One region of the Nocardia arseniciresistens genome, then DNA from elsewhere that is predicted to be linked to it. Evidence: predicted binding sites of a transcription regulator. Region 1 holds the regulator's gene; the other holds the start of a gene.
What was found. The regulator HspR, encoded in region 1, represses chaperone genes until heat shock. The targets are predictions, from matches to a motif close to ANNTGAGTNNNNNNNACTCANNT.

Region 1 (14,811 bases):
CCGATGCCGTACCCAACCGTTCAACGTCGGAAAGGTTGAGTCTGTTCCGCTCAACTCTATAACCCTACATCCGGACAAACGCTACGCCGCGACATCGGTGAATGCGATGAATCACGACGTCGGTGGTGTATGGATACACCTACGACGGCCATCGCCGTTCGATGCGTTACTTGTCCCCGATACCTGCGTCACTTGTCCCCAATACCTGCGTCACTCTTCTCCCCAATATCAAGGAGCGAACGGATGCGCGCGATTGTCGTACGGAATTTCGGAGCCACGCCCGAGTTGGCCGACGTGCCGGTACCCGAAACCGGCGCGGGCATGGTTCGCGTGCAGTTGGAGGCGGCCGGGGTCAATCCGTTCGACCAACGGATGGCCACCGGATTCCTGGACGGGAAGATGCCGCACGACTTTCCGATGATCCTCGGGGTCGACGGCGCGGGCATCGTGTCCGCTGTCGGGCCGGGCACAAGCCGCTTCGCGGTCGGCGATCGCGTTGTCGGCAAATTCCTCACCTCCCCCGCGGGCCACGGCAGCTTCGCCGAATACGCCGTGCTGCCGGAGACCGGCGCGCTAGCGCGGATCCCGGACGGCGTGCCGACCGGCGCTGCCGCGGCGCTACCGACCGCGGGCGTCACCGCGCAGGACATGGTGGACGCCACCAAGATCGAACCGGGCCAGACGGTGCTGGTGATCGGCGCCACCGGCGGCGTCGGCTCGTTCCTTGTGCAACTGGCGAACATGGCCGGCGCACACGTCATCGCGACCGCGCGCGGCGACGCCGCCGATCAGATGACCCGCCTCGGTGCGGCCGAAACCGTGGACTACACCAGGGGCCCGGTCGGCGCGCAGGTCGCTGCCGCCCATCCCGACGGCGTCGACGTGCTGTTCGACGTGGTGAGCCCGCCCGAGACGCTCGCCGAACTGACCGGGCTCGTCCGCGACGGCGGCACCGTCTATTCCACCATCGGTGCCGCGGACGAGGCAGCGCTACGAGTGCGCGGCATCAAGGGCGGCAATATCGAATCCTCAGGCGGCGCACCGGAATTGAGCCGACTGCTGCGACGGGTGGCCGAGGGCGATGTGGTGGTGCCGATCGCCGTGACGGTACCGCTGGCCGAGGCGGCGTCGGTCATCGGCGCAGCCGGCGCACGCGGCAAAACCGTGCTGGCGATATAGGCGGGCATTCCTCTGCTACAACCCGTGCGACAGGCCCGAGGTGCTCGGCGTTTGCCCACCCATTACCGTAGGCCGAGCCGTGATGGACCATACCAACACGACCACGGGATTTTCGGGGATACTTGACGGCGGAGGACCGCCGGTTACGGGTATGTCCTCGGTAGCAATCAGAGGGAAAGGAAGCTCCACGTCGTGGATGCGCGTTCGGCTGCGCTGGTCCGCGCCAACTTCCGTTCGGTGATCGAGTCACCGAGCGGAACCGAGCGGTTGATCAGTGCGTTTTATGGTCACCTCTTTGCGGAAAACCCTCAATTACGCGAGCTGTTTCCGCCTGCGATGGATATGCAGGCGAAACGGCTGGTCACGGCCATCCAGTACGTGCTCGACCACCTGGAGGACTGGGGGCGGGCGCAGAAGTTTCTCGAGCAGCTGGCTCGCGACCATCGCAAGTACGGCGTACTGCCCGGACATTACGATGCCGCGGGCCGCGCACTTCTTGCCGCATTTCGCGCATACAACTACAACAACGGCGGCTGGAATCGAGCGCTCGAGGAGGGCTGGCGCGACATCACCATCCTGATCTCCGCGTCCATGGCCATCGGCGCCAATTCCGACAAGTCGCGCCCGTTCTGGGAGGCGACGGTCGTCGGCCATCGCCGGGTGCTCGAGGACTTGGCGATCGTGCGGTTGCAGACCGACAGCCCGATCCCGTACCAGGCCGGGCAGTACGTGCCGATCGTGGTGCCGCAGCGACCGAAGATGTGGCGCTACCTCTCGCCCGCGATTCCGGCAAATCCCTACGGCGAGATCGAATTCCACATCCGCAAGATTCGCGGCGGCTGGGTGAGCCCCGCGATCGTCAACGAAACAAGGGTCGGCGAGAAGTGGTTGGTCGCGAGCCCGCTCGGCGGACTGCACGTCGACCGCGACGCCGGTCGCGATGTGCTGCTGATCGGCGCCGGCACCGGCATCGCACCGCTGCGCGCGCAGCTCATCGAAATGGGCCAGCGCGGGATCAACCCGCGCGTGCACTTCTTCATCGGCGGCCGCTACCCCTGCGACCTGTACGACGTGGAGAACATGTGGCAGCTCTCGCAGAGCAATCCGTGGCTGACGATCGTCCCGGTCTGCGAACAGAAGACCAACCCGTACTGGTACCCGCATCCGCCCGCGGATCCGCCCTACGGCATGCACCGCACGCTGATCGGTAATCTCGGTGCTGTGGTCGCCAGCTTTGGTGCGTGGGCGGACCGGCAGATCCAGATCGCCGGATCGGCGCGGATGATCGCCGACACCCGCCGCGCGCTGATCGCGGTGGGCACCCCGGAGCAGAACATCAGCTCCGACCCTGTGTGAATGAGGAGGCTCCGTTGGGGGACTTGCACGGCAACGGCGCTGCGCCCGATAACCGCACGCCCGATAACCGCACCATGCCCAATGACAACGCACCCGAATGGCGAGCGACCGTCGTCGGACACCATCGGTTGCGCCACGACCTCGCGGTGATCCGACTGATCGGTGAATTCGTGCCGTTCACCGCGGGCCAGTCCGTCGAGGTGCGGGTTCCGCAGCAGCCGGGCATGCGACGCAGGTTCTCCCCCGCATTGCCGCCTTCGCTGGACGGCAAACTGGAGTTCCATGTGCGGTCCATCCCCGGCGGCTGGTGCAGCGGCTCCATCGTCGCCGACACCGCGCCGGGCGACGAATGGCAACTGCGCGCCCCCGCAGGCACTTTCGCTGTCGACCCGGACGGCGACGAGGTGGTGATGATCGCGGGCGGCACCGGCCTCGCCCCGCTACGGGCCCAGATCCTCGACCTGGCCAGGCACGAAGACCCCCCACCCACCTATCTGTTCATCGGCGGCGGTTCCCCACGCGACCTTTACGCCTCGGACATGCTCTTCCTGCTGACACGCGAATTACCATGGCTCACTGTCGTTCCGGTGGTGGAAACCCCGGACGATCCCGGCTGGGTCGACGAGTGGTACGAACAATCCCGCGTCGATATCGGCTTTCCGCCCGAGGAGATGCTCTACGGCACTCTCGCCGATGTGGTCGGCTCGCACGGCGCGTTCACCAACCATCAGGTCTTGGTATGCGGCTCTCCGGCGATGACCCGCGCGACGGTGGAACGGCTCGTCAAGACTGGAACACCCTCGGCAAGAATCCAATTCGAAGGATTCTGAGCCTGTCGCAGCAGCGGAGGCCCGTCAGAACAACGGGTCGTGGCGGATGTTCTTGGCCTGAGTGCCCGCGGCCATCAGGCGGAACTTGGTCGTCTGCACCATGGATGGCGACCCGACGATCTGCACGTCGCGGTCGGTCCATGACCCGTAACTGGCGACGACCTTGCCGATCTGCCCGGTCACCCGCGCCTCGAGGCCGTCCCAGTTGCGTTCCGTTTCGCCGGATTCCAGGTACCACCAGGGGTTTTCGTCACTCTCGGTCACCGGTGTCACGGTGAGCCACTTATTGGCCACGGCCAGGGCGCTGAGCGTCTCCAGATCGTAGAGGTCGCAGGGATGGTGACCCCCGACGAACAGGTGCACTCGTGGATTGACTCGCCGCTGTGCCATAGCCATGAGTTGGGCGCGCAGTGGGGCATTGCCGGTGCCACAGCCGACCATCAACATTTTGCGTTTGGTGTTGCGCGGGATGCCGAGCCCGCCCAATGGCGAACCGAGTAGCCACTGGTCACCGACGATCGTCTGGCCCACCATGGCCGGGCTGACCCAACCGCCGAGCACGCTACGGATGTGGAATTCGATCTCCCCGTTGGTATTCGCGGGCACCGCGGGCGACAGGTAGCGCCACATCCGCGGCCGGGATGGAATCTGCACGCTGATGTACTGGCCAGCGGCGAACTGCATCGGCTGATCCAATTGCAGCCGCACCACGGTCAGGTTGCGCAGCAGGTCACGGCGCTCGACCACCGTCCCGGTCCACGTGGCGGGTGTGACCTCCTTTTCCGCCGCGCCGATCATGGCTTCGCCGATGATGGTCAGGCCTTCGCTCCAGGCCCGCTCTACCTCATCGGTCCACATCTCGCTGCCCGCGAAGATCCGCATTGCGGTCTTCAGCGAGGTGGCCACCGCGACGTAATGCTCAGGCTGCACACCGTATTTGCGGTGATCGCGGCCGAGCTGGGCCAGAAAGGGGAGCAGCTTGTTCGGCTCCTCGAGCCGGTCGAGTGCGTAGGAAATAGCTTTGACCAATCGGTCACGCTGAGCATCCATTGCCGCCGGGAAGAAATCGCGGGCTTGCGGATAGTCGGTGAACAGGATCGCGTAAAACGAACTGGCCAGTCTGGCAGGCCCCCCTTCTTCCGCAGCAACCGCCTTGAACGTCGTTCTGATCAAAGCGACAGTCCGCGAATCCATCTGTGTCACAACCCCATTTCGCACTCGTACACAAACCGAGCCGGCGAGTGAGATGCTGCGGGACACTCGACAGCAGCCGTCGTCATCGAGTGTAGGTGAGGTTTGCCAGCAACGGAATCCTCCGTCTGAACATCACGCGATCTATTCCCCCAAAACGAGGATGCGAAACGCGAAACGCCGCAGAAACCAACTGCAGGATCGATTGATTGGGTGAAATCAGTCACAAACTTACCGAATTTGCACGACACGTTTTGCAAGGCCCATTCCGATACAGCCGTCCGAGCGATCACGTGGCAACTCCGAAATGTTGCCGGTTACCTCGCTCCAGCTACCTTTTCGCACCCGGCGCCTCGGCGATCGGCCCGAAACCGCAGGACAATTCGGTGATCAGTCGCGCGGCAGCCGTCCACGCATATCGAAAGGTCCGGCATACCTCCGGCTACCCTTGTGACTCAACGACATCGGGCCCCGAGCTTCGGCTCACTCGTGATGAACCGAAACATCGGGGCCCGATGGTTGCCAGCAGGTGTCAGCGCCGATGCCGGGGCTGCCACACCACCAATGCGGTACTGCGTTGCGGCGGCGAAAGATCCGGGCGATAGCCCGCACGCAGCCGCTCCACCTCGGATGCCAACTCGGCGACGTGCTGCCGCAACTGCGCCACCTGGTTGGTGAGTTCGATGATGCGCTTGATGCCGGCCAGATTCACGCCCTCGTCCTGAGACAGCCGCTGCACCTCGCGAAGCAGCTCGACGTCCCTGGCCGAATAGCGTCTGCCGCCACCCGAAGTCCGTTGTGGCGTCACCAATCCCAGCCGGTCATAAGTGCGCAGTGTCTGCGCGTGCATGCCCGCCAATTGTGCCGCCACCGAGATCATGAAGACCTGAGCCTCGGTGCGCCCCTGGTTATTGGGCCCACCCGACGCGTTCTTCGGATCACCGGACATCACGCACCTGCCCATCCCGCACGTGGATCGAATCCGCTGGACTTCTCCGCCTCCGCGTAACGCCGCAGCGCCTCGGAGGCATCGTCATCCAGCTTCTGTGGCACCGCGACCTTGACGGTGACAAGCAGGTCACCGGCTCCGCCCGCGGCACCGCGCTTCGGAACGCCACGACCACGCACCCGCAGGATGCGGCCGTCCGCGGTGCCCGGCGGCACCTTGACCCCGACGCGACCTTCCAGCGTTGGCACCGAAACCGTTGTGCCCAACACCAATTCGCTGTAACTGACCGGAAGTACCAGGGTCAGGTCGTCGCCATTGCGGCCGAAGACCTTGTCCTGGCTGACATGCACGGTGACGAACAGGTCGCCCGAAGGCGCACCACGCAGCCCCGCCTCGCCCTGCCCGGCCAGCCGAATCTTCTGTCCGTCACTGACTCCCGGCGGGATCCGCACCGTGATGGTGCGGGTCCGGTTCTGGATGCCGCTGCCATGGCAGTCGACGCACGGGTCGTCGATGATCGAGCCGGTGCCACGGCACTCGTCGCACGGTTCACTGAATCCGAACGCACCCTGGTTGCGGCTGATGACGCCGTTTCCATTGCAGATAGGGCACACTCGGGGACTTGTGCCCGGCTTGGCCCCGCTGCCGTGACACGTCGTACACGGTGACGGACTCGTCATCCGCAGCGGAACGGTGACACCCTGCGCGGCCTCGCGGAAGCCGAGAGTCGTCTCGGTTTCCACATCGGCGCCACGACGCGGGCGGCCCGTTGTCCGAGTGCCGCCCCGGTTGAACAGCCCACCGAGGAGATCACCGAGGCCACCGTCGCCCGCATTGGCCTGGCCGAAGATGTCGCCGATGTTGAAGTCCTGGGAGAAGCCACCGCCCGGGCCCGCGCCGGGGGTGAACCCGCCGCCCCTGCCATACGCGCCGCCGCCGGCGAAAAGCTTTCGCGTTTCGTCGTACTCCTTGCGCTTGGCGGTATCCGACAGCACGGCATGCGCCTCGCTGACGGTCTTGAACCGCTCCTCGGCCTTGGTGTCACCGGGATTGGCATCCGGATGCAGGTCACGAGCGAGCTTGCGATACGCCTTCTTGATCTCGTCTTGAGAGGCGCTGGAGGAAACGCCCAGCTCCTTGTAGAAGTCCTTCTCGATCCACTCCCGTTGACTCACCGGGCATCTCCTCCTCTCGCAGTGCTCGTCTTGCGGCGCTCCCGGGGCCCTCCGTGGTCACGCTGCGCTACCGCCTCCGGGGCCGTCGCCCGCGCCGCGGCCTTATTGTTTGGTTGTGCCGGCATCAGAACCAGCATTCGATGCTTCGTTCACCGGTAGATCGGACACACCGTCGGTTACCCCGACCATCGCGTGCCGAAGCACCCGCTCGCCGAAGCGGTAACCCTTGCGCATGATCACACCGATCACCGGGTCGTGTCCGGATCCCTCGTGCTGTACGGCCTCGTGCAGGGTCGGATCGAAAGGCTCACCCTCCGAACCGAATTCCTCCAGTCCCTGCTTGCGCAGCGCGTCGGCCAGCTTGTCCGCGACCGCCTTGAGCGGTCCGGTATCGAGATCGCCGTGCGCGCGTGCGCGGTCGAGATCGTCGAGCACGCCGAGCAATTCGGTGACCACCGCGGCCTTGGCCGCATCGATGGTCGCCTTGCGGTCGCGCTCGACCCGACGCCGGTAGTTGGCGTATTCCGCGGTCAAACGCTGTAGGTCGGCGGTGCGCTCGGCCAGCTCGTTGCTGATGGCGTCGGCCATGACCGCGGCCCCCTCATCAGATCCGAGCGCGGCCTCGACACCGTTGCCCGAGTCGGGCCCGGCCGCGGTTGCCGCGGCCGGATCCCGAATCTCGCCGGTCTCCGGATCGACGATGTTGTTTACCAAACCGGAGGGGTCCTGTTCCGAATTGCGCTCGTCCGAATTTCCCTGTGTCACTTCTTCTCCGTGTCGACCGGCTCGTCCACGACCTCGGCATCCACGACCTCGTCGTCGGCGGCCGAGTTGGAGGGTCCATTGCCATTGCCGTTGGTCGCGGACTCCGCCGCCGACGCCTCGTAGATGGCCTGGCCAAGCGCCTGCGACTCGGTCGCCAGCTTCTCGACGGCCTCCTTCACCGCGGCGATATCGGTGCCGGCGAGCGCCGTGTTCGCCTCGGCGATGGCCTCTTCGACCTTGGACTTGATGTCGTCGGGGACCTTGTCCTCGTTGTCCTTGATGAACTTCTCGGTCTGGTGCACCAGAGACTCGGCCTGGTTGCGGGTCTCGGCCTCCTCGCGGCGGGCCTTGTCCTCGGCGGCGTGCGCCTCGGCGTCCTTGACCATCCGGTCGATCTCTTCCTTGGACAGGCCGGAGCCGTCCTGGATCTTGATCTTGTTTTCCTTGCCGGTGCCCTTGTCCTTCGCGGTCACGTGCACGATGCCGTTGGCATCGATGTCGAAGGTGACCTCGATCTGCGGCACGCCACGCGGGGCGGGCGGCAGGCCGGTCAGCTCGAAGGAGCCGAGCAGCTTGTTGTGCGAGGCGATCTCGCGCTCACCCTGGAACACCTGGATCTGCACCGAGGGCTGATTGTCATCAGCGGTGGTGAAGGTCTCCGAGCGCTTGGTCGGGATGGTGGTGTTGCGCTCGATGAGCTTGGTCATCACGCCACCCTTGGTCTCGATACCCAGCGACAGCGGGGTGACATCGAGCAGCAGGACGTCCTTGACCTCACCCTTGAGCACACCGGCCTGCAAGGCGGCGCCGACGGCGACGACCTCGTCCGGGTTGACGCCCTTGTTGGGCTCACGCCCACCGGTCAGTTCCTTGACCAGCTCCGAAACGGCGGGCATACGGGTGGAGCCACCGACGAGCACGACGTGGTCGATATCGGCGACGTTGATGCCCGCGTCCTTGATCACGGACTGGAACGGCGCACGGGTGCGGTCCAGCAGGTCCGCGGTGATCTTCTGGAACTCGGCGCGGGTCAGCTGCTCGTCGAGGAACAGCGGGTTCTTGTCCGCGTCGACGGTGATGTACGGCAGGTTGATCGAGGTGCTCTGCGAGGAGCTCAGCTCGATCTTGGCCTTCTCCGCGGCCTCACGCAGCCGCTGCAGCGCCATCTTGTCCTTGGTCAGGTCGATGCCCGCACTGGCCTTGAACTTGTCGACCAGCCAGGACACGACGCGCTCGTCCCAGTCGTCACCACCGAGGTGGTTGTCGCCGGAGGTCGCGCGGACCTCGACTACGCCCTCGCCGATTTCCAGCAACGAGACGTCGAAGGTGCCGCCACCGAGGTCGAAGACCAGGATGGTCTGTTCTTTGTCGCCCTTGTCCAGGCCGTACGCGAGCGCGGCGGCGGTGGGCTCGTTGACGATGCGCAGCACGTTGAGGCCGGCGATCTGGCCGGCTTCCTTGGTTGCCTGACGCTGCGCGTCCTCGAAGTACGCGGGAACGGTGATCACCGCGTCGGTGATCTCCTCACCCAGGTACGCCTCGGCATCGCGCTTGAGCTTCATCAGCGTGCGCGCGCTGATTTCCTGCGGCGTGTACTTCTTGCCGTCGATCTCCACATTCCAGTCGGTGCCGATGTGGCGCTTCACCGAGCGGATGGTGCGGTCGACGTTGGTGACGGCCTGGTTCTTCGCAGGCTGGCCGACCAGTACCTCGCCGTTCTTCGCGAAGGCGACGACCGACGGGGTGGTGCGCGATCCTTCCGAGTTGGCGACGACGACCGGCTCTCCGCCTTCGAGAACGGCGACGACCGAGTTCGTGGTCCCGAGGTCGATTCCGACCGCACGAGCCATGGTTTTCCTCCTAGTTGACGTAACTATTTGTGTTCGGTGCTGGGCGAACGTCGCCCGGCAAGCAATCCCTACGCTGATCTTTTCGAGGGACCTGCAAGCAATCCCTACGCTGACCTTTTCGAGGAACCTGCAAGCAGTCCCTACGCTGAGCGCGGTCGGCTCAATCTTGCACCCGATTGTGACCGGGAGTCAACTCAAACTTGAGCCGAACGCACTCAACAACTATCGAACGGCTCAACAGAGGCCCTCGGCGATCTATTCCCGAACCCGACCCGAGGACCGCCGCCCGCCATTCTCGCCAGCCGCGTCGTCGTCAGCCAGAAATGTTCGCCAGTTGTGACCAACGCGAATCGGTATTCATCGCAAGGTGAGCGAGGTCTCGGATTCGACGCGGGTCAGCTTCTCCGGGTTGCGGACGTAGTAGAGGCCGGTGATGCGTGCGTCTTCGACACGCGCCGCCATGATGCCGTCGATCTCGCCGTCCAGGCGTAGGAGCAGTGCCGGGTTGCCGTTGACGACAGTGAGTTCAATGGTGATCGCGGCGTCGACCTTGCCGGTGCCTGCGATGAGGAGGCGGCTGACCTTGTCGGCGCCGGTGATCGGCCGCCGCGAGGCATGCTTGATTCCGCCGCCGTCGCCCATCAGGACGACTTCCGGTGCGAGCACGTCGAGCAGGCCCTGTAGGTTCCCGGTTTCGAGCGCGCTCTGGAAGGACTCCAGCGCAGCCCGGGTGTCGCTCAGGGAGACCACCGAGCGTGGGCGGCGGGCATCGACATGCTGGCGGGCGCGGTGCGCGATCTGGCGGACGGCGGCGGGGGTCTTGTCGACGGCGGCCGCGATCTCGTCGTAGCCGAGATCGAAGACCTCGCGCAGTACGAAGACGGCGCGCTCGGTCGGCGACAACGTCTCGAGGACGAGCATCAGCGCCATCGACATACTCTCGGCGAGCTCGACGTCCTCGGCCACGTCCGGGGCGGTGAGCAGCGGCTCGGGCAGCCAGGGGCCGACGTAGGACTCTTTGCGGCGCTTCATGGTGCGCAGCCGGTTGAGCGACTGCCGGGTCGTGATCCGGACCAGGTAGGCGCGCTGGTCGAGCACCTCTTCCAGGTCGACCTTCACCCATCGCAGCCAGGTTTCCTGGAGGACGTCCTCGGCGTCGGCCGCCGATCCGAGCATCTCGTAGGCGACGGTGAAGAGCAGATTGCGGTGGGCGACGAAAGACTCGGTCGCCGGGGTGGTGGCGTGGTCGCTCATAGCTCGACCCCGTTCCTTCGCGGCCGACCCTGGTCGGCCTCTATGCGTGCGTCCACAGCGATGTCCTTTTTCGGCGGTAGGCGTTCGATCCGACCTACCTGTTCGGTGCGATCGAGAGTAGGACACCATCCGGCACCAGGTTGTGACACCCGAGCCACCGACGATCGGTTGATGAATGGACCGCATGTCGTGCGGCGGTGCCCGCATTGCGGAGGCCGCTACACGACATGCGGTCCAGAACCGTTGATACTGAGCCGAATCGGCCACGGATGCGTGCTCAGACTGCCTGTTCAGCAGTGGCCAGTGCGTCGCCGCGCTTGGCCGCCAGCAGCTGCTGACGCTTGGCATCCTTGGACCACCACGTGCGCACACCGGGCTTGCGCGCCTCGTACCCCAGCTGCCAGACGGTGCTCTTGCACACGAACTCCTTGAGCTTCGCGCCCGGACGGCCGCCGAGGTAGAACTTGTTCGCGGTGTCGTTCTTGGCGGAGAACTGGAAGACTCCGCCGCGACGACCGAGGCTGATGCACTGCCCGGCGAACCCCACGCTGACGGGCGCGGGCTGCGCACCCGCGATCCGGCTGAGCACTGTCTCGGCGGCCTGCGGGCCGAGCTGAACCGCGGCCTGGCAGCCCATCCGGAACGGCAGGTCCGACGGTGCCACCGAATCACCTGCCGCGACAACGCGCACGTCGTCCACGCTGGTCAACGTCTCGTCGGTGAGCAGGCGGCCCAAGGCGTCGGTGCGCAGCCCGCTGCGGACGGCCAGGTCGGGCACGCCGAATCCGGCGGTCCATATCGTCACCGTGCTGCGCAACTGGTGGCCGCCACTGAGCTGGACCGTATCTGGTGTCACCGCCGTCACCTTCGCCTCGGGGCCATCGAGCACGGTCACCCCGAGTTCGGCCAACCGCTTGGCAACCGCGCGTCGACCCCGAGGGTGCAGGTACGGGCCGAGGACCTCGCCACAAACCAGGGTCACGGTGCGGCCCTGCTCCGCCAGTTCGGCGGCGGTTTCGATACCGGCAGGTCCGGCTCCGACAACAGTCACCACGGCCGTGGCGGGAGCGGCGTCGAGGACCGGCCGCAGCCGCTTCGCCTCTTCCAGGCTGGCGATCGGGTAGGCGAACTCGGCCGCTCCTGGCACCTGCGGGTCGGCGGTGCCACTGCCCACCGCGTACACCAGATAGTCGTAGCCGACCGTGCCGCCTGTCGCCAATGTCAGGCTGCGCTCGGACGCGTTGATCTGTGTCACGGTGTCGACCACCAGCCGGATCCGCTCGGCCAGGACGTCGCGGTAGTCGACGACCGCGTCATCGGACCCGCCGACCAATTGGTGCAGGCGGATCCGCTCGACGAAGGTCGAGCGCGGGTTGATCAGGGTCACTGTCACGTCCTCGCGCTGTGTGAGGCGATTGGCCGCCATGACACCGGCGTATCCGCCGCCGATGACGACAACTTCGGTGTTCACAGTCATGGTGTTCTCCTTCGTTTCAAGGTGGTCGGTCTTAAGACACCGCGTCATCGATCGTTGTGACAGCGGGTGAGCCAGGTCACTCGACAGGTGCGGGCACCGTCGGGACCTTCGTGGTCATCGGTCAGGAGGAGAAGGACTCGGGGCCGAATCGCCCCACGGCCACGAAGACGGCCATGGCGAGATAGGCCAGGTTCAGCACCACCAACTTGAATTCGCCATGGCGGAAATGGGTGGTCATCGCACCGACCATGAGCAAGATCCAGCAAACGGCCGTCACCGGCACCATCACCGGGGCGATGTCGAGCACGGCAGGCAGGATCAGGCCAACTGCGGCAAGGAGTTCGAGAACTCCGAGCGTCTTGACGAAACCGACGCTGACGTCTGCGGTCCATTCCCCGCCGTTGGCCTCGGCCAGCTTTTTCTTGGGCACGAACGTTTTGGTGATGCCGCCGGCCAGAGCGACTACGGCTAGCAGTCCGGTGACGATCCACAGTGCGAGGTTCACGAGGTTCTCCTTTATTTCTGGATGTTGGCCTCAAGACACCGGGGTATCGATTGTTGTGACAGCACGTGAGCCAGGTCACTCCATGGGAGGTGGCTTGGTATGGGGAGTTCGCGCGATCGGAGCTGGGGCTACGGGGGTACGCAGCACAGTCAGAGCCGATCCTCCGGCGATGCGCGGCGAGTACGCGCTTTCATGGCAGGCCACTGTTGCCGCCATGGTTCGCGACGATGCCGCGCGGGGCGTTGGGTCGTCGGCGCGAAGTCGGAGGTCTCGAAGTCCTCGAGGATGCGCTCGCGCGCCTGCCTGCTACTGCACCGAAAGTGGCGTCACAACACTGCAATTCGTGCGAGAAGCGTCCATCCGGTGATCATCCGACCTCACCTAACGGCGCTGGCGCAGGTATTCATCGTGTTCCAAGTCTTCGCGGTAATAACGCTGGGTGAGGGTGGTGAGGCGGTGGACCTCGGCGGCCATGGCTTGGGCGGCAAGGGGTTTGGCGATAATGGGGTCGCCGGTTTTCACGTAGTAGCGGCCGTCCTCGTAGTCCATCCACCAGAAGCCGCGGCCGAAACTTTGACGGGCGTCGACGGCCGGGCCGGAGAAGACGGTGATTTCGCCGATGGCGAGGCGGGGGCGTTTGAAATGGCGATCGAGTTGTTCGGTGATGCTGACTTCGTAGGGTGCGCGGACCGGTCGGTCACGGTCGGCGGCGAGCGTTTCGCGCCGCACCTCTAGTGGTTCTCGGGTTCCGGCACGCATTTTCGGTAGAGCGGCAACCGCCCGTTCGGGGACTTTCCTTGCGGGACAGTAGCTTACGATCACCTCGCCGCCGGTGTCGAAGGCCGAGCCCGACAACTGGACCAGGGTGGCACCCGCCCTGCCGCGTACCGCACCGTGAAATCGATAGATGGTCAAGGGATTTCGATTGTCGAAACCCTTCGACTCGATCCTGGTATCCGGTTCCAGCAGAATGTCCAGTGCTCGTTCCAGATCGACGGCGTACTTGCCGAGCAGCGCGTCGACCGCGGCCTCTCGCTGGCGTTTCAGCGCACTGAAATCCATTTCCGCCGGCCGGAATTGGAGCGGATAGGGCAGTCGGTCGCGACCGTAGGCGGCCCAGAGAATCTCGAACTCTTGGCCGGTGAAACGCCAATCAGCCATGGTCCCCACCGATGACCGGCGGCACCGATTTCGGCAGCGAATCCAGGCCGGTGACCTCTTCCCCATTCTGTTTGTTGATCAGGTAGTCCTTGGTGCCGGAGGTTTCGCGCTCGTCATCCTTGCCCTTGCCTGCCGCGCCCGGAGCCATACCGGAGGAACCCGCGCTGCCCCGCGCCTGGGTGCCCGCGCCCGAGGACGCGACGAGCGGGTTAGCGCCGGGTTGTTGGGGCACGCCGGGAACGCTACGCCCCGGCGCGGGAGTATTGGGAGTGCCTGGGCTGGTTGGCTTTCCGGGCGAGCTCGGCAATCCGGGTGCGCTCGGTGTTCCCGATGCGCTCGGTGTGCCGGTGGCGCGTGGCGGAATGCCCGGGGTGATCGGGCTCGGAGTACCGGTACCGCTCGGCATGTTCGCCGATGTGCCGGGTGTATTCGCGGGGGTACCGGGCGTATTCGCAGGCGATCCGAGTTGCTGAGTAGCGCCGGCCGGGTCGACCGACTGGGGTGTCGTAGCGGCCGGATCGGTTGCACTCGGCTTTTCGGAGCCACTGCCCGACTCGTCGGAACCCGGTTCTTCAGTGCCAGAGGGGCTTTCGCCCGCTCCTCCTTCACCGGAACCCGTCGACTCCTGCACACCGGGAGAGTTGCCGCCGGACGGTGCGACGGGCGGTTGCGGCGGATCGACGATGGGCGGTGCGGCGGGCAACACGGGCACACCATGGTCGGTCTGGTTCACTACTTGACCGAAGACGGTGCGCAGCACCCTACGTGCTTCTTGAGTGGCCTCCTCCTCGGTGAAATCGCCGCTCTTCATCACGCCTTCTTGCGGCAGCGTCTTGCCCTGGAGGTCCGGACGTTGCGTTGCCTGCGGCATCAAGGCTTGAGTTTGCTCCAGCCCGGTTTGCAGTTCGAGCAGTTTGTAGCTCACCAATGCCGTTGCGCTGGGCAGGTTTTCAGACTTCTCGGCGTAATTGTTCACCGCGGAGATCGCCGCCGCACCGGACTGCCCCGTCCATCCACCATGCCCGCCATCCCCATCGACGGTGCGCGCGAATTGCTGGTTGAACAGTGTGGTCGCGGCAGCGAGCTGCGCCCCGATGCTCAGCCACGCTTCCCCCGCTT
Region 2 (14,811 bases), on a different contig from region 1:
CGCGGCTACCGGATCGGCAAGGTGAGCTCGATCGAGCTCACCGACCGCGGCCAGTCCATCGCCGCCAAGGCCCAGATCGACTCGAAATACAAGATTCCGGTCGATACCGCGATCGCGGTGCAGGCGCTGTCGGGTGCGGGCGAGCAATACGTCGACTTCCGGCCCGGCAGTGAGCAGGGGCCCTACCTCCGCGACGGCTCGGTCATCAAGTTCGATCCGGAGAAGATCAAGACACCGACCCCGATCTGGTCGGTGCTCGATAACTCGAGCGCGCTGATCGCGCAGATCGACCCGACGAAGTTCGGGGCCATCCTCACCGAGCTCGACACCGCCCTCAGCGGTGGCCCGGATCAGTTGCGCGGCATGGTGAATGGGATCAGCCTTGCGATGGCCGGTTTCGATTCGCTGTTGCCGCAGACCCAGAATCTGATCACCAATCTGCGCACCATCGCTGACACCACCTCGAACGCGCAACCCGATCTGGCAACGCTGACCCACAATTCGGGCGCGCTGTTCAATCAGTTCAACAATGCCAACGCCGAATTGCAGACGATCCTCGAACAGGCGCCCGGCCAGCTGTCCTCCCTCGGCGCCGTGCTGGACAAGACCGCGGATCCGATCACGAGTCTGGCCGCCAACTTCGCCGCGATGACCAAGGCCGCGCAGTTGCGCATCCCGGCGCTACAGGCACTGTTCCCCTCGTTGAAGGTCGGACTGTCGGCGGCGGGTGTGCCCGCCCACGACGGCGAGTTCTTCACCATCGCCGACATCTGGGTCCGGCCGATCTGCCAGTACAAGCACACGCCGCTGCGCAACGAGGTCATCCAGGATGGTTCGCTGCCCAAGTGGAACTACTGCGAGAACCCACCGCCGGGGCTGCAGATTCGTGGTTCGGCGAATGCGCCGCGACCGAACGTTCCCGACAATGGCGCCCAGATACCTCCGGGTGTGGATCCGAATGAAGTGACCCTCCCGCCGGTGCGGTGAGTTCGCCGGCCGGGGATACTCGCCCGCAGAGTGCGAACGGTTCGCCGCATGCGGGCTGACAGGCAAATCGGCGCGTCTGAGCGTGCTGGGAAAGTGCAGGATTGTATCGATGTCCAACGATGATGCTGGAACCGACAACCCCGAATCGAAGAAGGACACCGGGGTCGAGGACACCACTGCCGCTGACACCGCCGCCGAGAACAGCCCGGTAGCCGACGACAAAACGGTCGGGCTCGGGAAGTCGGATACCGCGGCTGTTGCCGCGGACGAAGACGCTGTCGCCGACGAGAAGCAAGCTGACGAGAAGCAGGCCGTCGAGACCCCGAAGCAGGATAAGCCGGAGCGGGATAAGCCGGCCGCCGCCGCCAAGAGCGGCTTCGGTGTCGTCCCGATTGTCGCGGCGTTCGTGGCAGGCATCCTGCTGGTTGCGGCGGTGACCGCGGTCGTCGTGTTCTATCGCCAGGCCAGCGACCGCGGCGACAAGCTCGATGCACAGGCCGACGCTACCGCGGCCGCCTGCGAATACGGTCGGGTCATCTCCACCTACGATCCGGACACCATCGACGATTATCTGAAGAAGGTAGACGCCGCCTCGACCGGCGAGTGGAAGGACACCTTCGGCAAGCTCGGCCAGGACCTCAAGGGTGTTGTCGTCGATGCCAAGGCCAAGTCGTCCACTTACGACATGCAGTGCGGCTTCCAGTCCGGTGACAAGGACAAGGCCACCGTGCTCGTGGTGATCGGCCAGACCACCACCAACGTCAATATCGCCGCGGCGGGCAAGCCGCCGAGCCGGGTCGAACTGGTCGTGGTTGCCGGTCTGGAGAAGGACGGCGACAAGTGGCTGGTCAATAAGTTCGACCTGCCGATCCTCAAGCAGCTCGGGAACAACTGACGTAGCCGAAGCGCCTCCGGCGGTGGGATGAGCCACCACCGCCGGAGGTCTTTCGGGCGGTCCTGCGCTCCGTTCGCGCCGACGGACTCAGAACAGGGTTAATGTCTGAGGCGCCGCCGGAGCGACCGGCTTCCCCGCGGACCGCGGCCCGGCAGTCTTTTCATGTGCGGGCTCGGTGACCTCGGCGCTCGTCGTCAATTCGACCACCGTAGCCAGCTCGGGCACCGTCGGCAGTTCCGCGGCGGCCACTTCGCTGCCCGCGGCCGACACCGCGGCCTGTCTTGCCGCTTCGCCCGCCAGCTTGTCGGCCTGCTCGTTGTAGTAGTTGCCGACATGCCCACGGACCCAACGGAATCGGACCGGTCCCGGCCGGGTCGCGATGGCTCTGTCGATCTGCTTGATGAGCTCGACATTCTTCACCGCGCCTCCGGTGGAGGTGCGCCAGCCGTTGACCCGCCAGCCCGAGATCCACTCCGAGGCGCACTTGATCGCGTACAGCGAATCGCTCTCGATGAACAGGGGTTCTTCGCCGGGATGCGCGAGTATCGCCTCCAGCACCGCGCGTAGCTCCGCGACCTGATTGGTCCCTGAAGCCGCTCCCCCGTTTCGTGAGGAGCCCTGATGATTGACCCACGCCCAGCCGATGGCGCCACCGGGGTTGCGGAGGCAGGATCCGTCGGTGCTCACGATGATCATGGCTGGCACCCTACGCAATCCGACCGACAAGATCGGTACCGTGGAATTCCTCTATCTCCCTTCGCAACTGCGACTCGGTTCGTCGCAGCGCCGATTTCACGGCGGAGTTGACCAGACCGAGGCACAGGCGGCCGAGGAGGCCGCTCGGTGGAGCGTACTCCGCCTCGGAGGTGAGCACCGACCGTCCATAGCCGAGTGGATCGAACCGCAGCGTCAATGTTCCCGACAATCGTCCGCGCAGCGTGTAGCCGATCACCACATTGCGCCGGTACTCGGTGATCTCGCAGACCACGGTCGGACGCCACAATGGAACGCGGGCTTTGGTCGTGTACAGCGCGCCGAGGCCGTGGTCGATCTCGCCCGTCGGCTCGAAGCCGGCCACAGCGAACATCCAGTCCGGTACGAACAAGTGGTTGTCGGTGTAGGTGAAGGCCACTTCGATGGGCGCTCCGACGTCACTCGCGTACTTGATGTGGCCCATAGGCCCTCCCTGCTCCACGGCTGTCGCTAAAAGTACTACAGCTCTCCTCTTTATTGGAGCGGTTGCCGGGGAATTGGTTGGTCCGGATCGCGACCGGCCGGTCGCCCGGGTTCGCGGCGGCGTCCGATCAGAGTTGGCCGACCAGATACTCGGCGATCGGCATGGCCGAGGTCGCCGCCGGTGACGGCGCATTGAGCACATGGATCGACCGTGGCGTGCGCTCGATCATGAAGTCGTGCACCAGGGTGCCGTCGCGCAGTACCGCCTGCGCCCGGATACCCGCCTCGCGTGGCCGCAGGTCCGCCACCGTCAGCTCGGGACAGTAACGTCGGCATTCGGCCAGGTAGCCGCGCTTGAACAGCGAGTTGCGCAATTCTCGCGCCCCGGTCCGCAGATGCGCGCGAGCGACCCGATGGACGCCGGGGAAGCCGAGCACCTCCCGCGCGTCGCGCGCATCGATGCTGCCCTTGCGGTAGCCCTCCCTGGCCAGGCCGAGCACCGCGTTGGGACCCACGGTCAGTTGTCCGTCGATGGTGGGGCTCAGGTGCACCCCGAGAAATGGCAGATTCGGATCGGGGATCGGATAGATCAGCGTCCGAACAAGTTCGGCGCGCTCCGGCGGTAATTGGTAGTACTCGCCGCGGAACGGCACGATGCGGAAGTCGGTGCGCAGACCCGCGAGCGCGGCCATCCGATCGGCCTGCAGCCCAGCGCATACCACCAGCGTGCGTGCGGTCCAGGAACCCGACGGACCCGAGGCGGTCACCGCGTCATCGGTCTCGGTGATCGCGTCGATCTCGGCGCCGAGCACGATCCGGCCGCCCGCCGCGCGGATCTCTTCGGCCATGGCCGTGGTGATGCGGGTGTAGTCGACGATGCCGGTACTCGGCACGAACAGTGCGCCGACTCCCGTCACATGCGGTTCGCGGCGGGTCAGTTCGGCCGCGTCGATCAGTTCGACATCGACGCCATTGGCGACCGACCGTTCGTGCAGCGCGAGCATCCGCTCGTACTCGGCGGCGTCGGTCGCGACAAGCAGTTTTCCGCACACGTCGAACGGAATGTCGTGCGCCGCGGCGAAATCCTTTGTCCACTGCGCGCCTCGCCTGCACAGCGTGGCTTTCAGGCTGTCGGGCGGGTAGTAGATGCCGGAGTGGATGACGCCGCTGTTGTGCCCGGTCTGATGTGTGGCGAGCGCGGCGGCCTTCTCGACGAGTACCAGGCTCGCCCCCGGATGGCGTTCGAGAATCCGATGCGCCGTCGCCACGCCGACGATCCCCCCACCGACCACGCAAAAGTCTGTTCCGCCCGATGAGTTACCCATGTGCATACGAAATCAGTTGTCGCCGTGAGCTGCCAGCCCGGGTGTGCGCCTCCGGTCACACGTCGATGGTGCTCGGCGCTGTCTTCAGGCTGGGGCGTGGTGCCGAGTTCATCGGTGCCACTGCGGTTTCGGGTACCGCGGTATCGGCCGTCATCGCGGGCACGGACTCCAGCGGCACGGACTCCTTGGCCGGCGCGGGGTACCGGTTCAGGTGCAGTGCGTGTTGCCCGAGGCCCGGGTCGGAAAACGTCACAGTGACTTGGCCGTGAGTGTCGAATTCGGTGCGCAACCGGGTGGTTGCCGCCGGGTCGACATCGACGCCGCGCTGTTCCTGGATCGGCGCGGACAGCAGGAAATCCGACAGTCCGGTCAATGCGTTGGTGTCGACGGTGAACGCGATGGTGTCGGCACGGATCGACGCCAGTTGCGCACCGACATAAGTGGTTCCGAGTCTGAGTTTTCCTGCCAGCCCCGCCGTGTGGACGGCCGGATCGGCATGCGGTTCAGCGATATTCGAGGACGCGGCAGGGGTATCGGCGGCCGGGGGCACGAGAAGTGCGGGGAGATCGCGGCTGCCGCTGCTCAGCAGCGTCTCGGACACGGTGGGGCCGGTGTCGGCGGTCGTGTCCTGAACGGTTGAGGTGGGTGGTGACGAGAGTTCGCTACCGGTGCGATGGGTGTCGGCCATCTGGTTCACGATGTAAGCACCGGCGACAACGGTGAGACTGAGACTGGCCGTGCCCGCGAGCACGATCGCGGCATGTCTGATGATCTGGGCAGGCTTGTGTGAAGTCACGATGCTTTTCCTTCCCTCCGCCCCTGCTCCCCTTGCAGCGCGCGGCCCGCATCGTTGAAAGCCATACGCTTATCAAGGTTACGGTGTTGCCTGTGGGGCTGCCGCATCGGTGAGAGCAGCATCACAATGCTGTGCGAAAGGCGTCATCAGCGGGCGGATCCACGCATATTTTTTGCGTCATCCATGTTTCCTCCAGCCAACGGGCGGGTAAACCCAGATAGCTGGCGAGCGCCATTCTCGACTGCCAATCGGGACACCTCCGGCCAACGGCGTCCGGCCGTCGACACGTACGGCGCACCCAAGTGTGGCGCTCGCCCGCTCCCCGAATCTTTTGGTCCGGGTGGTTGGCATGGGCAGCGGGTCAGGCGAACTGGCCCGCTGCTCTGCCTTCTCCGGTACCTCCGGCAAAAGCCTGCACGATGCTCAGCCACTCCGCGGCGTCCGCGCCGATCGTCTCGAGCGCCAGATCGTCGCGATGGCGTCGCTGCGTCGCCAACAGGCAGAAGTCGAGGGCAGGGCCGGTGACGCGCTGTGTGGCGTCGGCTGGCCCCCATGACCAGAGTGTCCCATCGGGTGCACTGAGCTCGACCAGGAATTCCTCGGTCGGTGCGGTCTTGCCGTGCACCGAGTAGGCGAAGTTTCTGGTGCGCACGCCCAGGTGGGCGACGGTGCGCAACCGGGAGGTCGGTGGCCTGGTGAGGCCGAGAGCGTCGGCCACATCCTGTCCGTGTGCCCAGGTCTCCATGATCCTCGCGCTGATCATGGACGCCGCGCTCATCGGTGGGCCGAACCACGGAAGCTTGGTGCCGACGGGAACCGCGCGCAAGGCGTCGATGAGGGCGATGCGGCCACGGCGCCAGCGGTCGAGCAGCTCCGGCGCGGGCGTGCTCGCTGCCGCGTCGGCCGCCTCGTCGACGAAGGTCAGCGCCTTCGGTGCGGCCTCGACCAGCAGCTCGGCGAATCCGGCCGCATCGGTGGCTGCGACGATGGCTATCTCATCGGTCCAGGTCAGATGGCCGATCTGATGGGAGATGTCCCAGCCCGCCGCGGGTGTGGGCGTGGACCAGGCTTCCGGCGTCAGCGGCGCGACCATGTTTTCCAGGTCCGCGCATTCCGCGACGAAGTCACCGAGCAGCGCGTCGAGGTCAGCCATCTGTTTCCTTGCGGTCGCGGGCACACCGCTCTGTGCACCTTTGCGCCTCAGCATCGCAGCGGGTTCCGAAAAATGCAAGCACGCGTGCTTGTATTTGGTCCTACCAGCCGAAAAGGAGCATGTGGGTGGCGCCGACGACCAGGCCGAGCAGTGCGCCGTGCAGGTAGAGCAGCCAGGCGTCCTGCTCGACCGAGGCGTAGAACATCTCCATGAACTCACCCGGTGTGAGGGTCTGGAGTTTGCGCGCGGCGAATTCGTCGATCTTCTTCGCCTGCTCGAGTGTGAACTGCTCGTCCTCGACCAGGCTCGGCGCGAGGCCCACCGCGGCGCCGACCGCGCCGACCTTGAGGTTGTCGAACTGGCGGCGTCCGAAGGCCGCACGCACCAGCGAGGTGGTCGGGCCGAGTTGGCGATGGATCTCGTCGGCGATCAACCGCTCGAGCAGTTGACGGGTCTTGTCGCCGTTGGGGCCCTCTAGCAGTTCCTTTGACAGGTTCGGCAGCGTCAGCACCTGGTAGGCCAGGATGTGTGCGAGGTCGGTGGCCGCCTGCGGCTGTCGCTTGGCCAGCAGCGCCTGCCGCCACAGGTACTTGTAGCGCGGTTGCGGATCGCCGGGCTCGAACACCATCTTCACCGCGATGACATTGACGATGACACCGATCGCGGCGCCCGCGAGCAACACGATCACCCAGCCGGGCACCCAGCCGAGCACCGGAATGTGTTCGTGCGCGTGCAGATACAGCGCGAGCAGCAGGCCGAATGGCCCGCCGAGCAGGCCGACCCTGACCATGAACTTCAGCTCGGGTGCGGCGATGGTGGTGGTCAGGTCCTTCAGGATGGTGGGATTTTCCTGTAAGTACCGAATGACAAAACTCTTGATATCGATGAGCTGATCGACATTGTCGCCGAGCGATTCGAACGAACGCCTGCACAGCGCCGGCAGTTCGCGGTCCACCCGCTGGTAGACGAGCTGTCTCATCGCGCGCGGCATATTGCGCCACAGCTCCGGGTTCTCCCGGGTCATCAGCTCGTCGACCAGCGGTTGCACCTGTTTGCTCGCGAGTATCGCGATGTAGTCGGCGATTCCGTCCAAATCCAGTTCATGGATGAAATCCTTCGGGCTGCCGATCCGCATCAACGCCTTGTCGACACAGATACTGGCCATTTTTTCCGCGCGCGCCGGAATGAACCCCTGAAATCCGAGCCTGCGCCCGTCTCCCGAGAACGTCGGAAGCACCTGGACCCGGCGCGGGAAGTACGGATACAACACGTGCAGGCCCGGGATCCGGATACCGCGAAAAATGATCGGCCAGAACAACATCAGGACGCCGGTCCAGTTTGTGAGCCAGCCTGCCAATGCGCTGAAAATGGGAAAGGTAATCAGATCGACGGTGAACTTGGACTGCCCTGTGAGATTTTCCCAGTCGATGAATACACCGGAGGCGATCACTGACATCGCGGGGTCCCCCTAGCGCTGACCGGGTAGTGACATAGCAAGGCCCCAACATTCTCATTGGCTCCGCCGGGGTGTCAACGCGGGTCTGATCCCGGCGTCGACCGGTATCTGGATATGGCGCACCTGGTCGCCGATTCGGTAGATCCGTGGCACAGAGTCAGGGCGGCCCAGAGGTCCTCACGAACGGCGGTCCGCAGTGTCTTCGGATTTGGAGTACCTAGTAGTCGCGCCCAAGTAGCCGCCAGGTTGCAACTCGGCGGCCGCCCGGTGAGTCCGTCGAGTTCGGTTGATGCCGCGCGACTCTGCCCGGAGTCCTTCGACTGTTGGCTGAGGTACGGCCGTGTTTCGAGATCGACCTCGCCGCATTCGACACCGCGGAGGAGGCCGACCTCGTCGACGCCTACGCGCCGATCCGGCATGGATAGACCGCTTATTCATCTTTTGGAGCAGAATGCTCGAACAACTCGACCGCGAATATTCGAAACGCGCGTCGAATGGCCCGGAAAGTCGGGGCGATTCAGATAACTAGCTCAGAGTTTTAGATACGTTCTCGCCGCGATGCTATTTCGACATCGGTTGCTGAGAACCGCATTTGCTCCGCGCAACGGGACAGTGCTGCGCGCAATACCGACAGTGCCAGCTGGGCTTCCCTATTTCATGAGGAGCAACCTGGTCAGTACATACCTTTGGTGCTCCACGTCCCTTCGGAGCGCGTCCATCTTGTCGTCATCTGCAACGGTCTTCAAACCCGTCGCCTCAGCAGGCGGATGCCCCTCGTCGCCCACGGTATCGAGCAACCGATTCAGAAAATTGACAAGCATCCGAAGCCTCCATAGCCGTGTGCCGACAAATTGCCGATCAATAGGTAAATCGCCGAGCGCGATCGTTCCGTTAACACGCTGCCGGACGACGGATGACACCAGTTGTTTTCGCTGCTGTTGGCGTGCGGCCATTGTGGGGTATGTCACGCACAGAGGGTTTCGGTTGCGCACTTACCCGTATCGCTTCGCCCAGGTTCCCGTCTCGAACCTTGGTTATGAGACGCGTTGTGCACCAGCGGTTTCGGGACGAACGCAAAGTCGACGGCGGTGGGGCCGAGGCTCACGGCCTATATAGATGTCACCGGCTGGCAGGCTGGATGATCACCGGTCGCAGTCTGCCGGAGGTGTCCGGGCCCGGCTCGTGCGGTTCCTGCTGCCCGTTCGGGCCTCCGGTCCCGGCGATTTCGTCGGGGCGGGCGTATTCACCATCAGGTCGAACCGGGCCGGTCAGTGGTTGTGCATGAGAACCCGCAATTCGCCAGGAGCGAACGTCGGGGGCAGGCAGGAACAAACGTAGAACTGGCGGGGTTGACTGAGCATCGCTCAACTTTTGGAAGGGTCGAACACGTGACTACACCACAGAACCTGCCGGTCCTGTTCCTGACCGACCCGATCGTGCTGCCGGGCATGGTCGTGCCCATCGAACTGGACGAATCGGCACAGGCCGCCATCGACGCCGCGCGGGCGGCGAAGACCGAAGCGGTGCTGCTCGCGCCGCGACTGACCGAGGGCTATGCCTCCTACGGCGTCGTCGCCACCATCGAACAGGTGGGACGGATGCGCGGCGGTGCTCCGGCCGCGGTACTGAAGGCCGAACGGCGCGCGAAGATCGGCCACGGAGTGACCGGGCCCGGCGCGGCGCTGTGGGTCGAGGCGGAGCCGGTCGACACCCCTGCCGCCGATGGGCGCACCAAAGAGCTCGCCGCCGAATACAAGAAGCTGGTCGTCTCGGTACTACAGCGTCGCGAGGCGTGGCAGATCATCGACGCGGTCAATCAGCTCGCCGAGCCGTCGGCCATCGCCGACACCGCGGGCTACGCTCCGTACCTGAGCAACGACCAGAAGCGTGAACTGCTCGAAACCCCCGATGTCGCAGCGCGTCTTACCACGCTGATCGAGTGGACCAAGGACCACATCGCAGAGGCCGAGGTCACCGAGAAGATCAGTGACGACGTGCGCGAGGGTCTGGAGAAGAGTCAGCGCGAGTTCCTGCTGCGCCAGCAGCTCAACGCTATTCGCAAGGAACTCGGCGAGGACGAGCCCGATGGCGCGGACGACTACCGGACCAGGGTCGAGCAGGCCGATCTGCCCGACGACGTGCGCGCGGAGGCGCTGCGCGAGGTCGGCAGGCTGGAGCGGGCCAGCGATCAGAGCCCGGAAACCGGCTGGATCCGGACCTGGCTCGACACCGTGCTCGAGCTGCCATGGACGGTGAAAACCACCGACAGCACCGACGTTTCGGCCGCTCGCGCGGTGCTGGACGCCGATCACCACGGCCTGGACGAGGTGAAGGATCGCATGGTCGAGTACCTGGCCGTGCGTTCGCGGCGGGCCTCGCGTGGCCTGGAGGTCGTCGGTGGACGCGGCTCCGGTGCGGTCCTCGCACTGGTCGGCCCGCCCGGTGTCGGCAAGACCTCGCTCGGTGAGTCCGTGGCACGTGCCATGGGCCGCAAGTTCGTTCGCGTCGCCCTCGGCGGCGTGCGCGACGAGGCCGAGATCCGTGGCCACCGGCGCACCTACGTCGGCGCGCTGCCCGGCCGCATCGTCCGTGCGATGAAGGAGGCGGGATCGATGAATCCCGTCGTCCTGCTGGACGAGATCGACAAGGTCGGCTCCGACTTCCGTGGCGATCCGGCGGCCGCGCTGCTCGAGGTGCTCGATCCGGCGCAGAACCACACCTTCCGCGACCACTACCTCGATCTGGATCTCGACCTGTCCGACGTGCTGTTCATCGCGACGGCCAACGTCATGGAGACCATCCCCGGCCCGCTGCTGGACCGGATGGAGCTGATCACCGTCGACGGCTACACCGAGGACGACAAGGTCGGCATCGCCCGCGACTTCCTGGTGCCACGGCAGCTGGAACGCAACGCGCTGACCACCGACGAGGTGACCATCACCGATGCGGCACTGCGTGAGATCGCCGCGAACTACACCAGGGAAGCCGGTGTGCGGCAGATGGAACGGCTGGTCGCCAAGGCATTGCGCAAGGCGGCGACTCGACTTGCCGAGGTGGCAAAGGACTCGGATGCGGGCGAATCGGTGCCGACCGATCTGGGTTATGGCGCCGAACTCGGTTACGACGCACTGGTGCGGCCCGACGGCGCGGGGTCCGCTCAGGATGAACTGACGATCGACTTGGGTGATCTGAAGGAGTACCTCGGCCGCCCGCGCTTCACCCCCGACTCGGTGGAACGCACCGCGGTGCCCGGCGTCGCGACCGGCCTCGCGGTAACCGGTCTCGGCGGCGACGTCCTCTACATCGAGGCCAATGGCGCGGAGGGCGAGCGGTCACTCACCCTGACCGGTCAGCTCGGCGACGTCATGAAGGAGTCGGCGCAGATCGCCCTCACCTACGTGCGCTCGCACCTGGAAGAGATCGGCATCGAACCGTCGGTGCTCGATCGGAATATCCACGTGCACTTCCCCGCGGGCGCGGTGCCGAAGGACGGTCCTTCCGCGGGCGTCACGATGGTCACCGCATTGGTGTCGCTGGCGCTGGACCGGCAGGTCCGCGCGGATGTCGGCATGACCGGTGAGGTCACGCTGAACGGCCGGGTGCTGCCGATCGGCGGCGTGAAGCAGAAACTGCTCGCCGCGCAGCGCGCCGGATTGAAGACGGTGTTCATTCCGGCACGCAACGAGCCGGATCTGGACGACGTTCCGGCGGATGTGCTTGCCGCCCTGGATGTCCGCCCCGTCGCCGACGTGGCCGAGATCCTGGCCTACGCCATCGAACCGGTCGCCGAGCCAGCGCTGGGAGGCATGGCCTTCGCGGCTTCCGCCTGATAGATCGAAGGGGCCGTGCACGCTGAACGTGCACGGCCCTTGGCTTCGGGTTGGTCCGCCATCAGCGGGCCACATTCGCCATGAATTCGCGATTGCTGTCGCTCTCGCGCACCCAGGGTGGCCGGGCCGAATTCAGTTCTGTTTTCCGAGCCGCGCAATGGTCTGGGCGGAATACCGGCTGGTTGTCGGTGCGGTGCGGTATGACGGACATATGGCCAGATGGCTGTTGCACGTCGATCTCGATCAGTTCCAAGCGGCGGTGGAGTTCCGTCGCCGCCCGGAGCTGCGTGGTCTGCCGGTCATCGTCGGCGGCAACGGCGACCCGACCGAACCACGCAAGGTGGTGACCTGCGCGTCCTACCCGGCTCGCGCGTTCGGCATCCGTGCCGGGATGGCGCTGCGCAGCGCGCAACGGAAATGTCCGGAAGGGGTCTTCCTGCCGCTGGATATGGCCACCTATGAAGAGGCCTCCGACGAGGTGATGTCGCTGCTGCGGACATTTCCTGGGCGGGTCGAGGTGTGGGGCTGGGACGAGGCGTTTCTCGCCGCCGACACCGATGACCCCGAGCACCTCGCACGCGAGATCCGCAGTGCCATAGCCGAACTGGATCTCACCTGTTGCGTCGGAATCGGTGACAACAAGCTGACCGCCAAACTCGCCACCGGCTTCGCCAAATCCACCGGAAAATCGTCGGCGGAACCGGCCGAAGGCGAGGGCGCGGCGGGGGGCGTCTTCCGGCTCACCGCGGCGAACTGGACCGAGGTGATGGCGCATCGACCGACAAATGCCCTGTGGGGCATCGGAAGTCGGATCGCCGCCAGGATGGCCGAGCTCGGCATCGAGACGGTCGCCGACCTGATGGCGTCGGACCGTCATCGCCTTGCCGCCGAGTTCGGTCCCAACACCGGCCCGTACCTCTGGGTGCTCGGACACGGTAAAGGCGATGCCGATGTGACGACCGAGCCACGAGTGCCGGTGGGCCGCAGCAAGTCCGAGACATTCCCGCACGACCTCACCGATCCGGAAGAAATCCGCGCTCAGGTCGCGCGCTTGGCCACCGAGGTGGCCGAAGAGATGGCCGAGGCGGGACGAATCAGTGCCAGGGTCTCGGTCACTGTCCGCACCAAAACCTTCTACACGCGCAGCAAACAGGAGAAACTCCCTGAGCCGACCGCCGATATCGCCGGGATCGTGGCGACCGCGCTGCGCATCATCGATCGCTTCGATCTCGACCGCCCTATCCGTCTGCTCGGGGTCCGTCTCGAACTCGTCCCGGAATGAACGGCTGCCGCGACCCTCGGTTCGACCGCGAGTTCCGGCCCGCCGCGTGTGGACGCTCGTATGCTCGTCGGCATGGAGTTCTGGGCGATGGTTGCACAAGAATCGGACAGCGGGATCGCGCTGGAGCGCCGGCTGGTCAACGAGGATTTCCTCGGACCTGGCGATGTGACGATCAAGGTGCACTACTCGAGCGCCAACTTCAAGGACGGGCTCGCGATCACCCCGGGCGGTGGCGTGGTCCGGAAATACCCGATCATCCCCGGTATCGACCTCACCGGTGAGGTCGTCTCCTCCGAGGACGACAGCTTCGCGCCCGGCGATCTGGTGGTGGCGCACGGCTACGACATCGGCGTCTCACACCACGGTGGTTTCGCCGAGTACGCCAGGGTGCCCGCCGACTGGGTGGTCAGGCTCGACGGCCTGAGCCCACGCGACGCCGCCGCGCTCGGCACCGCCGGTTTCACCGCGGCATTGAGCGTGCAGGGCCTGCTCGATCGCGAGCTCACTCCGGAGACCGGCGCGGTGCTTGTCACCGGTGCCACCGGCGGTGTCGGCAGCGTTGCCATCGATATCCTGTCCGGTCTCGGTTTCGAGGTGATCGCCTCCACCGGCAAGACCGACGCCGCCGACCTATTGGCCGAACTGGGCGCCAACGAGGTGATCGGCAGGCTGCCGGAGGACCCGGACGCAAAACCGCGCCCGCTGGCCAAGGCCAGGTGGGCTGGTGCGGTCGACAGCGTCGGCGGTAAGTCCCTCGCCTACATTCTCAGTGCGACCGGCTACGGCGGTGCGGTAGCTGTCAGCGGCCTCACCGGCGGCGCCGGTCTCCCCACCACGGTCATGCCCTTCATCCTGCGCGGTGTCGACCTTCTCGGCATCGACTCCGCCTACGTCCCGATCGAAAAGCGCCGTGCCCTCTGGACGCGCCTCGGCAACGAACTTCGCCCCCGGCATCTTTCGACGATCGAGCACTTCGCCCCCATCATCGAAGCCGAAAGGGTGCTGCGCTCCATCCAGGGCGGCACCCACTCCGGCCGCACGGTCTTCGGGGTCGCGGGCGAATTCTGATCACTGGACTCGATCACCGAAGCCCGGCCCGATCGGGGATTCCGATCGAGCCGGGCCTCGGTGTATTCGGCTGGGCTACTTGGTGTTTGCCCGATCGACACAGAGGTTTTCCGCGACAGGGTCTGTTTCCTCGGTCTCGGGTTCCGGGGCGGATTTGCCGTTGCGCATGACGAACAGGGCCAGCACTGCTGCGGCGAGGACACCGGCGCCGCCGGCGATGAAGCTGGCCGACATGGCGGTGGCGAAGGCGTCGCGGGCCGTGGTGACCAGCGCGCTGTCGCCGGTGCCGGCGGCCACCGCGAGTGCGTCGCCGATGGATCGACGAGCGGTTTCCGGAGCGGACTCCGGCATGGCAGCGGTGAAGGTGCTGGACAGGACGCTGCCGAGGACGGCGATGCCGAGCGCGGCGCCCGCCTGCTGGATGGTGTCGTTCAGTGCGGAGCCGACGCCTGCCTGTTCGGCGGGCACCGCTCCCATCAGCGCGGAGATGGCGGCGGGCTGCGCGAGCCCGGCGCCTGCGCCGAGTACGACCAGCGCGGTGGCCAGTGTGCTGAAGTCGCTATCGGCCGACAGGTTGGCCAGCAGCCCGAGACCGACGGTGCTGGTCAGCATGCCGGTCACCGCGAGGGTGCGATTGCCGACCTTACCGCCGAGGCTCGCGCCGATGCCGTTGAACGTGATGGAGGCGAACAGCATCGGGATGAAGGCAAGTCCGGCCTTGGTCGGTGAGTAGCCGAGCACGAATTGCAGGTACTGGGTCAGCACAAGCAGCAGACCGCCATTGGCGACCTGAACAAGAGTCAGCGAGAGGCTGCCACCGGCGAAGTCGCGGTCGCGGAACAG

Region 2: lon (endopeptidase La) is a predicted target of HspR. The motif match lies at 9,136-9,158, and genes of this name have one in related genera.

What each region holds. Positions count from the first base shown of each region.
Region 1 is NZ_JBKORD010000004.1:191,484-206,294, reverse strand. It holds gene ACLMAJ_RS08700 (NADP-dependent oxidoreductase) at 244-1,179, shown strand; gene ACLMAJ_RS08695 (globin domain-containing protein) at 1,372-2,535, shown strand; gene ACLMAJ_RS08690 (FAD-binding oxidoreductase) at 2,610-3,365, shown strand; gene ACLMAJ_RS08685 (globin domain-containing protein) at 3,390-4,559, opposite strand; gene ACLMAJ_RS08680 (heat shock protein transcriptional repressor HspR) at 5,089-5,505, opposite strand; gene dnaJ (molecular chaperone DnaJ) at 5,505-6,680, opposite strand; gene grpE (nucleotide exchange factor GrpE) at 6,783-7,445, opposite strand; gene dnaK (molecular chaperone DnaK) at 7,442-9,295, opposite strand; gene ACLMAJ_RS08660 (RNA polymerase sigma-70 factor) at 9,653-10,549, opposite strand; gene ACLMAJ_RS08655 (NAD(P)/FAD-dependent oxidoreductase) at 10,827-12,026, opposite strand; gene ACLMAJ_RS08650 (DoxX family protein) at 12,148-12,531, opposite strand; gene ACLMAJ_RS08645 (ESX secretion-associated protein EspG) at 12,913-13,692, opposite strand; gene ACLMAJ_RS08640 (hypothetical protein) at 13,685-14,811, opposite strand, start outside.
Region 2 is NZ_JBKORD010000015.1:106,598-121,408, forward strand. It holds gene ACLMAJ_RS26495 (MlaD family protein) at 1-987, shown strand, start outside; gene ACLMAJ_RS26500 (hypothetical protein) at 1,097-1,882, shown strand; gene ACLMAJ_RS26505 (ribonuclease H family protein) at 1,970-2,578, opposite strand; gene ACLMAJ_RS26510 (SRPBCC family protein) at 2,589-3,059, opposite strand; gene lhgO (L-2-hydroxyglutarate oxidase) at 3,187-4,383, opposite strand; gene ACLMAJ_RS26520 (hypothetical protein) at 4,439-5,179, opposite strand; gene ACLMAJ_RS26525 (TIGR03084 family metal-binding protein) at 5,541-6,332, opposite strand; gene ACLMAJ_RS26530 (DUF445 domain-containing protein) at 6,433-7,788, opposite strand; gene ACLMAJ_RS26535 (hypothetical protein) at 8,439-8,756, opposite strand; gene lon (endopeptidase La) at 9,237-11,618, shown strand; gene ACLMAJ_RS26545 (DNA polymerase IV) at 11,830-12,900, shown strand; gene ACLMAJ_RS26550 (oxidoreductase) at 12,973-13,968, shown strand; gene ACLMAJ_RS26555 (MFS transporter) at 14,044-14,811, opposite strand, start outside.